DNA from 3 places in the Streptomyces sp. NPDC008317 genome. Region 1 is predicted to be linked to each of the others. Evidence: riboswitches for the same ligand, from Rfam matches in the RefSeq annotation. Region 1 holds a riboswitch; each other region holds the start of a gene.

Region 1 (3,241 bases):
GCCGCCACGGTCCTGACGGCTGTGGGGATCGGTCACCTGGGTAGCGACGCTAAACCTGACCGGGGGTGCGCCAGGGGAAGGAGACCGGGACTGCTCCGATTCGACCGGCCCGTGACCGTAAACGACCGCCGTTCGACGGGTGACCCGGTCATATGCGCGCGCCTGCTGACCAAAGTGCCCGGTCGGGAGGTCCGACCGGGCACGGGGTGCTATGCGGGGCTGTGAGCCCGGCGGTCCTGAGGCTCCGCGGACGCGGGCTCAGGCTGCACGGGTTCAGGCGATACGGGCTCAGACTGCACGCGCTCAGGCGGTGCGGGCCCTGGTGATACGGCTCAGGCGATGCGGCGGGCCGCAGCGAAGGGCATCCAGCTCATCGGGGCAACCTCGACGACCGCGCCGCTGTGCGGGGCGTGCACGATCTGGCCGTTGCCGATGTACATGCCGACGTGGCTGATGCTGGAGTAGAAGAACACCAGGTCGCCGGGGCGCAGGTCGGACTGCGAGACCGCCGTGCCGTCCTTGACCTGGTCCCACGTGGTGCGGCCGATGGAGATACCGGCGGCGCGGTAGGCGGCCTGGGTGAGCCCGGAGCAGTCGTACGCGTCGGGGCCGGTGCGGCCGGAGCCGTACGGCTTGCCGCGCTGCGACATCGCGAACTGGATGGCGGCGGCGGCGCGGCCGGACGCCGGGCCGTTGTAGGTGTAACTGACGTTGCTCGCCGTGGAGTTCGAGGAGTTCGAGGAGCCCGCGGTGTTGGTCGGGGCGGTGGGCCGCATCGCGGCGAGCTTGGCGCGCTCCTGCGCGTTGAGGCTGTTGAGCAGCTTCTGCGCGGCGGCCAGCTTCGTCTGGACGTTCTTCTTCGCCGCCGCGAGCTTGTTCTGCGCGCTGGTCAGCTCGTTGAGGCTCTTGGTGGCCTGCGCGCGCTGGATGGACGCCTGCTCCTGCTGGACCTTGAAGGTCTCCAGCGCCTGTTCCTGCGTGGTGGAGATGCGGTCCATCATGTGCGACTGGTCGAAGAACTTCTGGGGGTCGTCCGTCAGCAGCAACTGCGTCGTCTGGTCGAGGCCGCCGTCGCGGTACTGCGCGGTGGCGTACTGCCCGAGCACCCGCCGCGTCTCGTTCATCTTCGCGGTCTTCTGCGCGACCTGCTCCAGGAGCTGATTGGCCTTGGCCCGCTGGTTGTCGGTCTTCTCCTTGGCGGCGTCGAAGTGCTGCGTCGCTACCTCGGCGTCCTGGTTGAGCTGGTCGATCTGCGCCTTGACCTCGGTGATCGAGGGCTTCGCGGGCGCCGCACTGGCGCTCTCGCTGAGCAGGGTGACCGACGCGAGGGCCGCTGTGGTGATCCCGACGGCGGCCCGTGGACCGGCCGTGGACAGTATGCGATTGCGCGGCTTGCGGTGCGACGCCAAGGGAGGCGACTCCTTCCGAATACCGCCGACCGGGTTAGCTGACGGGTTCGGGCTGAAGGTCGCCCTACGGTCCCGACGCCTGCTGCGGCGTCCGTTCCGATTCACCCCACGTGCTGTTGGGTCCCCGGCTCCGGCCTGGGCCGGATTGAGCGGAGGTGATTCGCTGTCGGCTCTTCAGCCGACGGGGAAGCTCACCACCTAGCGGGCTACCGTAGTCAACTTGTGCGAGCCTTGGGAAGTTTGGATTGCAATGTGACCGAAATCGCTTTGTGATCTTACCGTTTGTGAGCGCGGCGGCGTCCGGACAAGTCGGACTATGCCGGGTGGACTATGCGGGACGGACCGCCCCGTAGAACGGCATTTCGGTAATCGGGGCGATCTTGACCACGGTGCCGGTGTGCGGCGCGTGGATCATCTGGCCGCCGCCGATGTAGAGGCCGACGTGACTGATGTCGCTGTAGAAGAAGATCAGGTCACCCGGCCGGAGATTCGACTCCGACACCCGCGTGCCGACGTTCACCTGGTCCCAGGTCGTGCGCGGCAGATCGACCCCGGCCGCCTTCCACGCCGCCTGGGTGAGCCCCGAGCAGTCGTACGACGTCGGCCCGGTCGCGCCCCACACGTAGGGCTTGCCGAGCTGCTTGCGCGCGAAGGCGATGGCGTCGTCGGCCTTCGAGGAACCCGTGCTCGGCACGGTCGGCGTCGAGGAGTCCTTCGCGGCCTTCGCCGCCTTCGCCGCGGCCTCGGCCGCCGCCTTCTCCTTGGCCGCGATGGCGGCGGCCTTGACGCGCGCCTCTTCCTCCTGCTTGGCCCGCAGCGCCGCGAGCCGCGCCTTCTCCTGCGCGTTGAGGCTGTTGAGCAGCTTCTGCGCCTCGCCCAGTTTGGCCTGCACATCCCGCTTGGCGGTGCGCAGTTCGCCCTGCTGGGTGGTGAGCGTCGCCAGGCTCTTGGCCGCCTCGATGCGCTGCTGCGTGGCCGCGGCCTGCTGCACCCGGTACGACTCGACGGCCTTCTGCTGCCGCTTGCCGAGCACGTCCGACAGGTGCACCTGGTCGAGCATCGACTGCGGGTCGGTGGCCAGCAGGTAGCGGCCGGTCGAGTCGTCGCCCCCGGTGCGGTACTGCGCGGCGGCGTACTGCCCGAGGACCCGGCGCGAGTCGTTCAGCGCCTGCGTCTTCTTCGCCGCCTGCTCCAGGAGCCGGTTGACCTTCGCGTTCTGCGCGTCGGTCGACTCCTTGATGCCGTTGTACTTCTCCGTGGCGACCTCGGCCTGGTGCGTCAGCCCGTCGACCTTCGCCTTCACCTCGGCGATGCTCGGCTGCTTCGGCTTGGCCGGCTCGGCGCTGGCGCTCTCCGCGAAGAGGGTCACGGTGGCCAGCGCGGCCGTCGTGATCCCCACGGCCGCACGCGGGCCGGGGGTGCTGAGGATCGCGGCGCGAGCCTTACGGTGTGTCGCCATGGCGCGCGGACTCCTTTCGGACGCCCATCCGGACGCTGCTGGAGCGAGACCGTAGCCAACGCTCCGGGCTGCTGGGAAGAGCGGTGTCCGATAGGCCCGATACCTTTTCGTAATCATTTCCCATTGTCACGGTGCGTGGTAACGGGACTACGGGGTAAAGGTACGTGGTTGCCCCGGAGGCGGCCGTTGGGCGGGGGGCCGGGAGTGTCGGCCGGGGTTCCGGGCGAAGGGGTTGGGGTGTCGGCCGGGGGGCCGTCGTACGGGGGTCGTGGGGGGTCGGCCGGGGGCTGTGCGGGGAAGGGCCGTGGGCTGTCGGTGCCGGGCTCTAGACTCGGGGAGCGATGAGCAGCCTCTTTGACGACAACTTCCTGAA
Region 2 (3,241 bases), on a different contig from region 1:
GGTGTCGTTCACCGCCGAGGCCGCGCAACAGAAGTGACGGCGCGTCACGGTCGTGATCGCGACGTGATGATCGCTACACCGACTTGTGATCCGTTGGCCAACACCGCTACGTTCTGCGGTCAACGCGAGAAGCGCGGTCGCTCGTACGGGCACGGTGCGTACGGACGGCCACCTCTCGCGGACGGCTCGCGCCAGACGCGGCGGACGTCACGGAAGCGGAAGCGGAGACAGCAGCAACAGCACCAGCAACGTCGGCGGGCTCCGGCCCGCTCCCCGCCGCCGTCACGTCACGCACCGCGCTCCGGCGCGTAAGGCTTACGAGAAAGGCGACCGCATGCTCTCGTCCGGGAACGGCCGGCACCGCCGACCGCGACAGGCCCCGGCGGCCATGGTGACCGTCGCGGCGACCGGCGCGGGGATCGCACTCCCGCTCCTCGGCGCGGGGGCCGCGCACGCCGCGGACTCCAGCACGTGGGACAAAGTCGCGATATGCGAGACCGGCGGCCTGTGGAGCGCCGACCCGAGCAACGGCTTCTACGGCGGCCTGGCGATCACCCAGGACACCTGGAACGCCTACGGCGGCCAGGCGTACGCGCCACGCCCCGACCTCGCGTCCAGGACGGAACAGATCGCCGTCGCCGAGCGGATGCTCGCCGACCTCGGGCCGAACGCCTGGCCCGGCTGCGAGGACGGTACGGGGCTGCTGGACGCCGTGACGCCGCCCGTGGCGGGCGGCACGCCCGCGGCCACCCCCACCACCCCGGCGCCGTCCGCCTCGACCCCGCCCTCCGGCGACGCCACGACCGGCGGCTCCGGCGGCACCGGGGGCTCGAACACCGACCCGTCGCTGCCGACGATCATCCCGACCGCGCCGGGGACGGACACGCCCACCGGGCCCGCCGACGGCTCGACGGTCACCCCGGTGACGCCCACGGCGCCCACCACCGCCCCCGTCACCCCCACGTCGCCCGGTGACGGCTCGCGGAACACTCCGGGCTCGCCCACCGCCGACGCGCCCGCGACGCCCGGCACGGGCCGCCACGCGAAGCCGTACGTGCCCACCGACGCCGAGCTGGCCGCGGCCGACCAGGCGACCCGTACGGAGCTGACCGCCGTCACGGACGCGGGCGCGGACAGCGGTACGGACACCGGCAAGGGCTCGGACGACGGCAGCACCGGAGCCACCGGCGCCAGCGACACCGGACACAGCGCCGACGGCGGCCACGACTACACCGTCGCGTACGGCGACTCGCTCGCCGGTATCGCCTCCAGCCACCACGTCCAGGGCGGCTGGAGCGGTCTCTACGACGCCAACCGGCAGGTGATCGGCCAGGACCCGAACCTCATCAAACCGGGTCAGATCCTGACACTTGACCTCGGCTGAGGGCTCCGCGTCTTTCTGACCGTCCGTCACGGCCGCGGGGGCAAACCGGACGAACCGTACGACGTCCTCCGCGGCCCGTGTGACAAGCCTCTCGCCCGCCCCTGTGACCGCCCGCTCGCAGAGCGCTGAAACCGGCCCCTGTGACCTGCGATTCTCTGAACCCGCTCTGGGGGCGGGAGCGGTGCGGGGGCGGAACGCGGATGTTTGTCCTTTCCGGCGCCTGTGCTTAGCGTCGTCATCGCTCGCCACAGCGGGCCCCGCCGGTCAGGAACGCCGAGTCCTGCCGCCGACCGACGGGAACAGTCGACGCGAAAGCGCCGTAGGCAGGAGCGGGGGACCCAAGGTCTTTCGCCGGTCACGTTCGTACGGCACGCAGCCTGCGGAACGCACCGGCTCGGGGTTAAGCACGGAATCCGCGGTCGCGGATCCGGCCGGGCAACTCACGCCCGAACCCGACAGCTCACCTCGCAGGCGTCGGTGAGGACACGAACCATGGCTAAGCACCGCCGTACGTCCAAGCTCGTCCGCATCGCCGCGCTCGCCGGTGTCACCGGCACCGCGATCGCCGTACCGCTCCTCGGAGCCACCTCCGCCTCCGCCGCCTCCGTCTCCACGTGGGACGCCGTCGCCCAGTGCGAGTCCGGCGGCAACTGGTCCATCAACACCGGCAACGGCTACTACGGTGGCCTCCAGTTCTCGCAGTCGAGCTGGGAGGCCGCGGGCGGCACCCAGTACGCCGCGCGCGCCGACCTGGCCACCAAGGACCAGCAGATCGCCACCGCCGAGAAGCTGCTCGCCATGCAGGGCCCGGGTGCCTGGGCCTGCGCCGGCGCCGGCAACCTGACCTCGGGCGGCTCCGCGGCGAACGTCGACACCTCGTCGCCGTCCTCGTCGTCGTCCTCCTCCTCGTCGTCGTCTTCCAGCTCTTCCAGCTCCTCCGGCTCCAGCAGCTCGGACTCCTCGAACACCGGCTCCTCCGACAGCTCCTCGCAGCCGTCGCAGCAGCAGAGCACCCCGGCCCCGGCCGAGACCTCCGCGCCGGTCACCCACCACAAGAGCCACGGCAAGGGCAACGGCGAGTACACCGTCGTCTCCGGCGACTCGCTCTCCAAGATCGCCACCGCGCACCACGTCTCCGGCGGCTGGCAGCACCTGTTCGACCTGAACAAGGACATCGTGCAGGACGCCAACCTGATCTACCCGGGCCAGCACCTGCACCTGGGCTGAGGCCACGGGATGTGATCCCCGGCCGGGCACGTACTCTCCCCCGAGCGTGCCCGGCCGGGGCCTTTTTCCGTCTCAGGGTCCGGGCTCGGTACCGGGCGCGACACCGAAGACGGTTAGGCTCAGGTCGAAAAAGACAGAGACATCTCAGAAGGACTGAAGGAGACACTCGTGCCGTCCATCGACGTCGTCGTAGCCCGGGAAATCCTCGACTCGCGAGGCAACCCCACCGTCGAGGTCGAGGTCGGCCTCGACGACGGCAGCACCGGCCGCGCGGCGGTCCCGTCCGGCGCCTCCACCGGCGCATTCGAGGCCCTCGAACTCCGCGACGGCGACAAGAACCGCTACCAGGGCAAGGGCGTCGAAAAGGCCGTCCTCGCCGTCATCGAGCAGATCGGCCCGGAGTTGGTCGGCTACGACGCCACCGAGCAGCGGCTGATCGACCAGGCGATGTTCGACCTGGACGCCACGCCCGACAAGTCCTCGCTCGGCGCCAACGCGATCCTCGGCGTCTCGCTCGCCGTGGCGCACGCCGCCTCCGAGGCGTCCGACCTGCCGCTCTTCCGCTACCTGGGCGGCCCGAACGCGCATGTGCTGCCCGTGCCGATGATGAACATCCTCAACGGCGGCTCG
Region 3 (3,241 bases), on a different contig from region 1:
CTGACCAGCCACCGCCCGGGACAGCAGGTCGTCGCCGTCGAGGTGCTGCTCGACGCGCCGCTGGACGCCGAGCCCGAGGGTCTGGACGGCGTCGGCACCATCATGGCCAGGGCGCTGTCGGAGGGCACGGAGCAGCACACCGCCGAGGAGTTCGCGGCCGAGCTGGAGCGCTGCGGCGCCACGCTGGACGCGCACGCCGACCACCCCGGTGTGCGGGTCTCCCTCGAAGTGCCCGCCTCCCGGCTCGACAAGGCGCTCGCCCTGCTCGCGGAGGCGCTGCTGACCCCGGCCTTCCCCGAGGACGAGATCAAGCGGCTGGTCGCCAACCGGCTCGACGAGATCCCGCACGAGCTGGCCAACCCCGCCCGCAGGGCCGCGATGGCGCTGTCCAAGGAGCTGTTCGCACCGGAGCTGCGCTGCTCCCGGCCGCGCCAGGGCACCGAGGAGACCGTCCGCAGGATCGACGCGGCGGCCGTACGCGCCTTCTACCGGGCCCACGTCCGCCCGTCCACCGCGACCGCCGTGGTGGTCGGCGACCTCACCGGCATCGACCTGCCGCGGCTGCTCGACGACACCCTGGGCGGCTGGAGCGGCTCGGCCGCCAAGCCCCGCCCGCGCCCGGCGATCACCTCGGACGACACCGCGCGCGTGGTCATCGTGGACCGGCCGGGCGCGGTGCAGACCCAGCTCCTCATCGGCCGTACCGGCGCCGACCGGCACGACCCGGTGTGGGCGGCCCGCGTGATCGGCACCTACTGCCTGGGCGGCACCCTGACCTCCCGCCTGGACCGCGTGCTGCGCGAGGAGAAGGGCTACACCTACGGCGTACGCGCCTTCGGACAGGTGCTGCTCGGCTCCGCCGACGGTACGGGCGCCGCGCTGCTGGGCATCAGCGGCTCGGTGGCCACCGAGGTCACCGGGCCCGCGCTCGCCGACACCTGGCAGGTCATCAGGACGCTCGGCGAGGGCGGCCTGACCGACGAGGAGCGGGACGTCGCCGTACAGAATCTGGTCGGTGTGGCGCCGCTGCGCTACGAGACGTCGGCGGCCGTCGCGGCCACGCTGACCGACCAGGTCGAGCAGCAGCTCCCGGACGACTACCAGGCCGAGCTCTACGCGCGGCTGGCGGCCACGGGCACGGTGGAGGCGACCGCCGCGGTCGTCAACGCCTTCCCGCTCGACCGGCTCGTGGTGGTGCTGGTCGGGGACGCGTCCGTCATCGCCGGGCCGGTGGGCGAGTTGGGCATCGGACCGGTGAACATCATCACGTAGTACCGGACGGTCGGACCCGCGTCACGCGGGTCACGCGCCACCCGGCGCGAGCGGTCGGCACCGCTCGCGCCATCCGTCCCCGGAACCCCGGCAGCCCCCTGCGGCGCCGGGGTTCCGGGCGTTTTCGACCGCCGCGCGGGCGTTTTCGAGCGCCGTGCGGGAGTTGGGGAGGACTTGCGGGGGAGTGTCAGCGAAGTGTGGCGTACGCAACAAATCAGCTGATCTGTTTGGCGGATGGGCGAAACCGCGGTTAGCGTCTTCGCTCGTTGCCCGTCAGCAGCAGCCGCGTCCGGCGGCACGCGGGCACACATCGCCGAGTCCCCGTCAGGGGAGCCGGGGACCCAGCCCTCTCGCGAGGGAGCAGTCCCTGGGGTGAATCGGGACCGACCGCCGAGCGGCGGCCGGACCCGTAGGAGACCTTCCTGCTCCGAACCCGTCAGCTAACCCGGTAGGCGAGAAGGAAGGAAAGGAGCGACGCCTCTTCATGGCGTTCACCGTTCTGCCCGCGCCCAGCGGGAAGCACCGCCGTCCCCGTCGCGGCGCCGCACGCACCGTCCGCGGTGGCGGCACGCTCGCCGGAGTCGCGGTGCTCACCGCGACCGGAGCGTTCGGGGCCACCTCGATGACCGCCACGGCCCACGCCGAGAGCGCGCACGACGCCGTCGCGAACACCGTCTTCGCCCGTACCGCCGATGTGACCGGCTCGCTCGCCGACTCCCTGGCCGCGCAGGCGGAGGCCCAGCGCAAGGCCGCCGAGGCCGCGAAGGCCACGGCGGAGGCCGACCGCAAGCAGGCGGAGGCCGCCGCCCGCGCCAAGGCGGCCAAGGCCAAGGCCGACGCGGCGGCCGCGAAGGCCAAGGCGGAGGCCGCGGCCAAGGTCCGGGCCGCCCGCGAGGCCAAGGCCCGCGCCGACCGCGCCGCCGCCGAGCGCAAGCGTCTCGGCTCCTTCGTCCTGCCGGTCGACAGCTCCTACGTCTCCACCGCCTACCACTCCTCCAGCGGCCTGTGGTCCTCTGGCTACCACACCGGCATCGACTTCCACGCGGCCAGCGGCACCACCGTGCACGCGGTCGGCTCCGGCACCGTGGTCGAGGCCGGCTGGGGCGGCTCGTACGGCAACAACATCGTGATCCGGATGTCCGACGGGATGTACACCCAGTACGGCCACCTGTCCTCGATCCAGGTCTCGGTCGGCCAGAGCGTCACGCCCGGCCAGCAGATCGCCCTGTCCGGCGCGACCGGCAACGTCACCGGGCCCCACCTGCACTTCGAGGCCCGTACCGGACCCGACTACGGCTCCGACGTCGACCCCATCGCCTACCTGCGCAAGCACGGCGTCTCGGTCTGACCCCAGGACCCCGCAGGGGTCCCGCCACCGCCCCCTGGAACCACCGCACCACCCCCCTCAGCACGAAGGCCCCGGCTCCCCCCGCCGGGGCCTTCGTCCGTCCCGTACCCGTGCCGTACCCGTCCCGCATCGGTCCCGCGCGCCAAAAGAAGTCCCATATTCGGGACTGTGATCGGAATCCCTGGTGTGCTGGAATAGGGTTACCGCAGAATGTGCGGAAAGAATGGGGTCCTGCGATGCGGAATCGGATGTGAACGGGACGGACGGCACGGGGCGGCGTATCTCCGCCCAGGTGGTGTGTACGGCCATCCGCGACGACATTGTCAGCGGTTTCTTCCCGCCGGGCGGCCGGCTGACGGAGGAACTGCTCGCGCAGCGGTACGGGGTGTCGCGCGTGCCGGTCCGCGAGGCGCTGCGCACCTTGGAGTCCGAGGGCTTCGTCCGCACCCGCAGGCACGCCGGCGCGTCGGTGGCCGAGCCCACCGAGCAGGAGGCGGCCGACCTTCTGGAACTGCGCGGCCTGTTGGAGCCGCTGGGCGCCGCGCGCGCCGCCCAGCGCCGTACCGACGCGCATCTGAAGGTGCTGCGCGGGCTCGTACGCCTAGGTCAGGAGCGCGCGGT

The links. A riboswitch is a leader RNA that binds a small molecule or an ion and turns the genes downstream of it on or off. The one in region 1 is predicted to bind cyclic di-AMP.
Region 2: it holds a riboswitch for cyclic di-AMP, as region 1 does, so the genes downstream of both, ACFY9V_RS20550 (transglycosylase family protein) here and ACFY9V_RS27175 (NlpC/P60 family protein) in region 1, are expected to answer to the same signal.
Region 3: it holds a riboswitch for cyclic di-AMP, as region 1 does, so the genes downstream of both, ACFY9V_RS30630 (M23 family metallopeptidase) here and ACFY9V_RS27175 (NlpC/P60 family protein) in region 1, are expected to answer to the same signal.

Annotation. Positions count from the first base shown of each region.
Region 1 is NZ_JBIBFQ010000009.1:131,163-134,403, reverse strand. It holds gene ACFY9V_RS27180 (hypothetical protein) at 1-36, opposite strand, end outside; gene ACFY9V_RS27175 (NlpC/P60 family protein) at 333-1,409, opposite strand; cyclic di-AMP (ydaO/yuaA leader) riboswitch at 1,417-1,571, opposite strand; gene ACFY9V_RS27170 (NlpC/P60 family protein) at 1,738-2,868, opposite strand; gene pcrA (DNA helicase PcrA) at 3,210-3,241, shown strand, end outside.
Region 2 is NZ_JBIBFQ010000006.1:75,763-79,003, reverse strand. It holds gene ACFY9V_RS20560 (cytochrome P450) at 1-37, shown strand, start outside; gene ACFY9V_RS20555 (transglycosylase family protein) at 335-1,384, shown strand; cyclic di-AMP (ydaO/yuaA leader) riboswitch at 1,690-1,873, shown strand; gene ACFY9V_RS20550 (transglycosylase family protein) at 1,877-2,611, shown strand; gene eno (phosphopyruvate hydratase) at 2,780-3,241, shown strand, end outside.
Region 3 is NZ_JBIBFQ010000011.1:114,471-117,711, forward strand. It holds gene ACFY9V_RS30625 (pitrilysin family protein) at 1-1,272, shown strand, start outside; cyclic di-AMP (ydaO/yuaA leader) riboswitch at 1,574-1,741, shown strand; gene ACFY9V_RS30630 (M23 family metallopeptidase) at 1,757-2,620, shown strand; gene ACFY9V_RS30635 (GntR family transcriptional regulator) at 2,844-3,241, shown strand, end outside.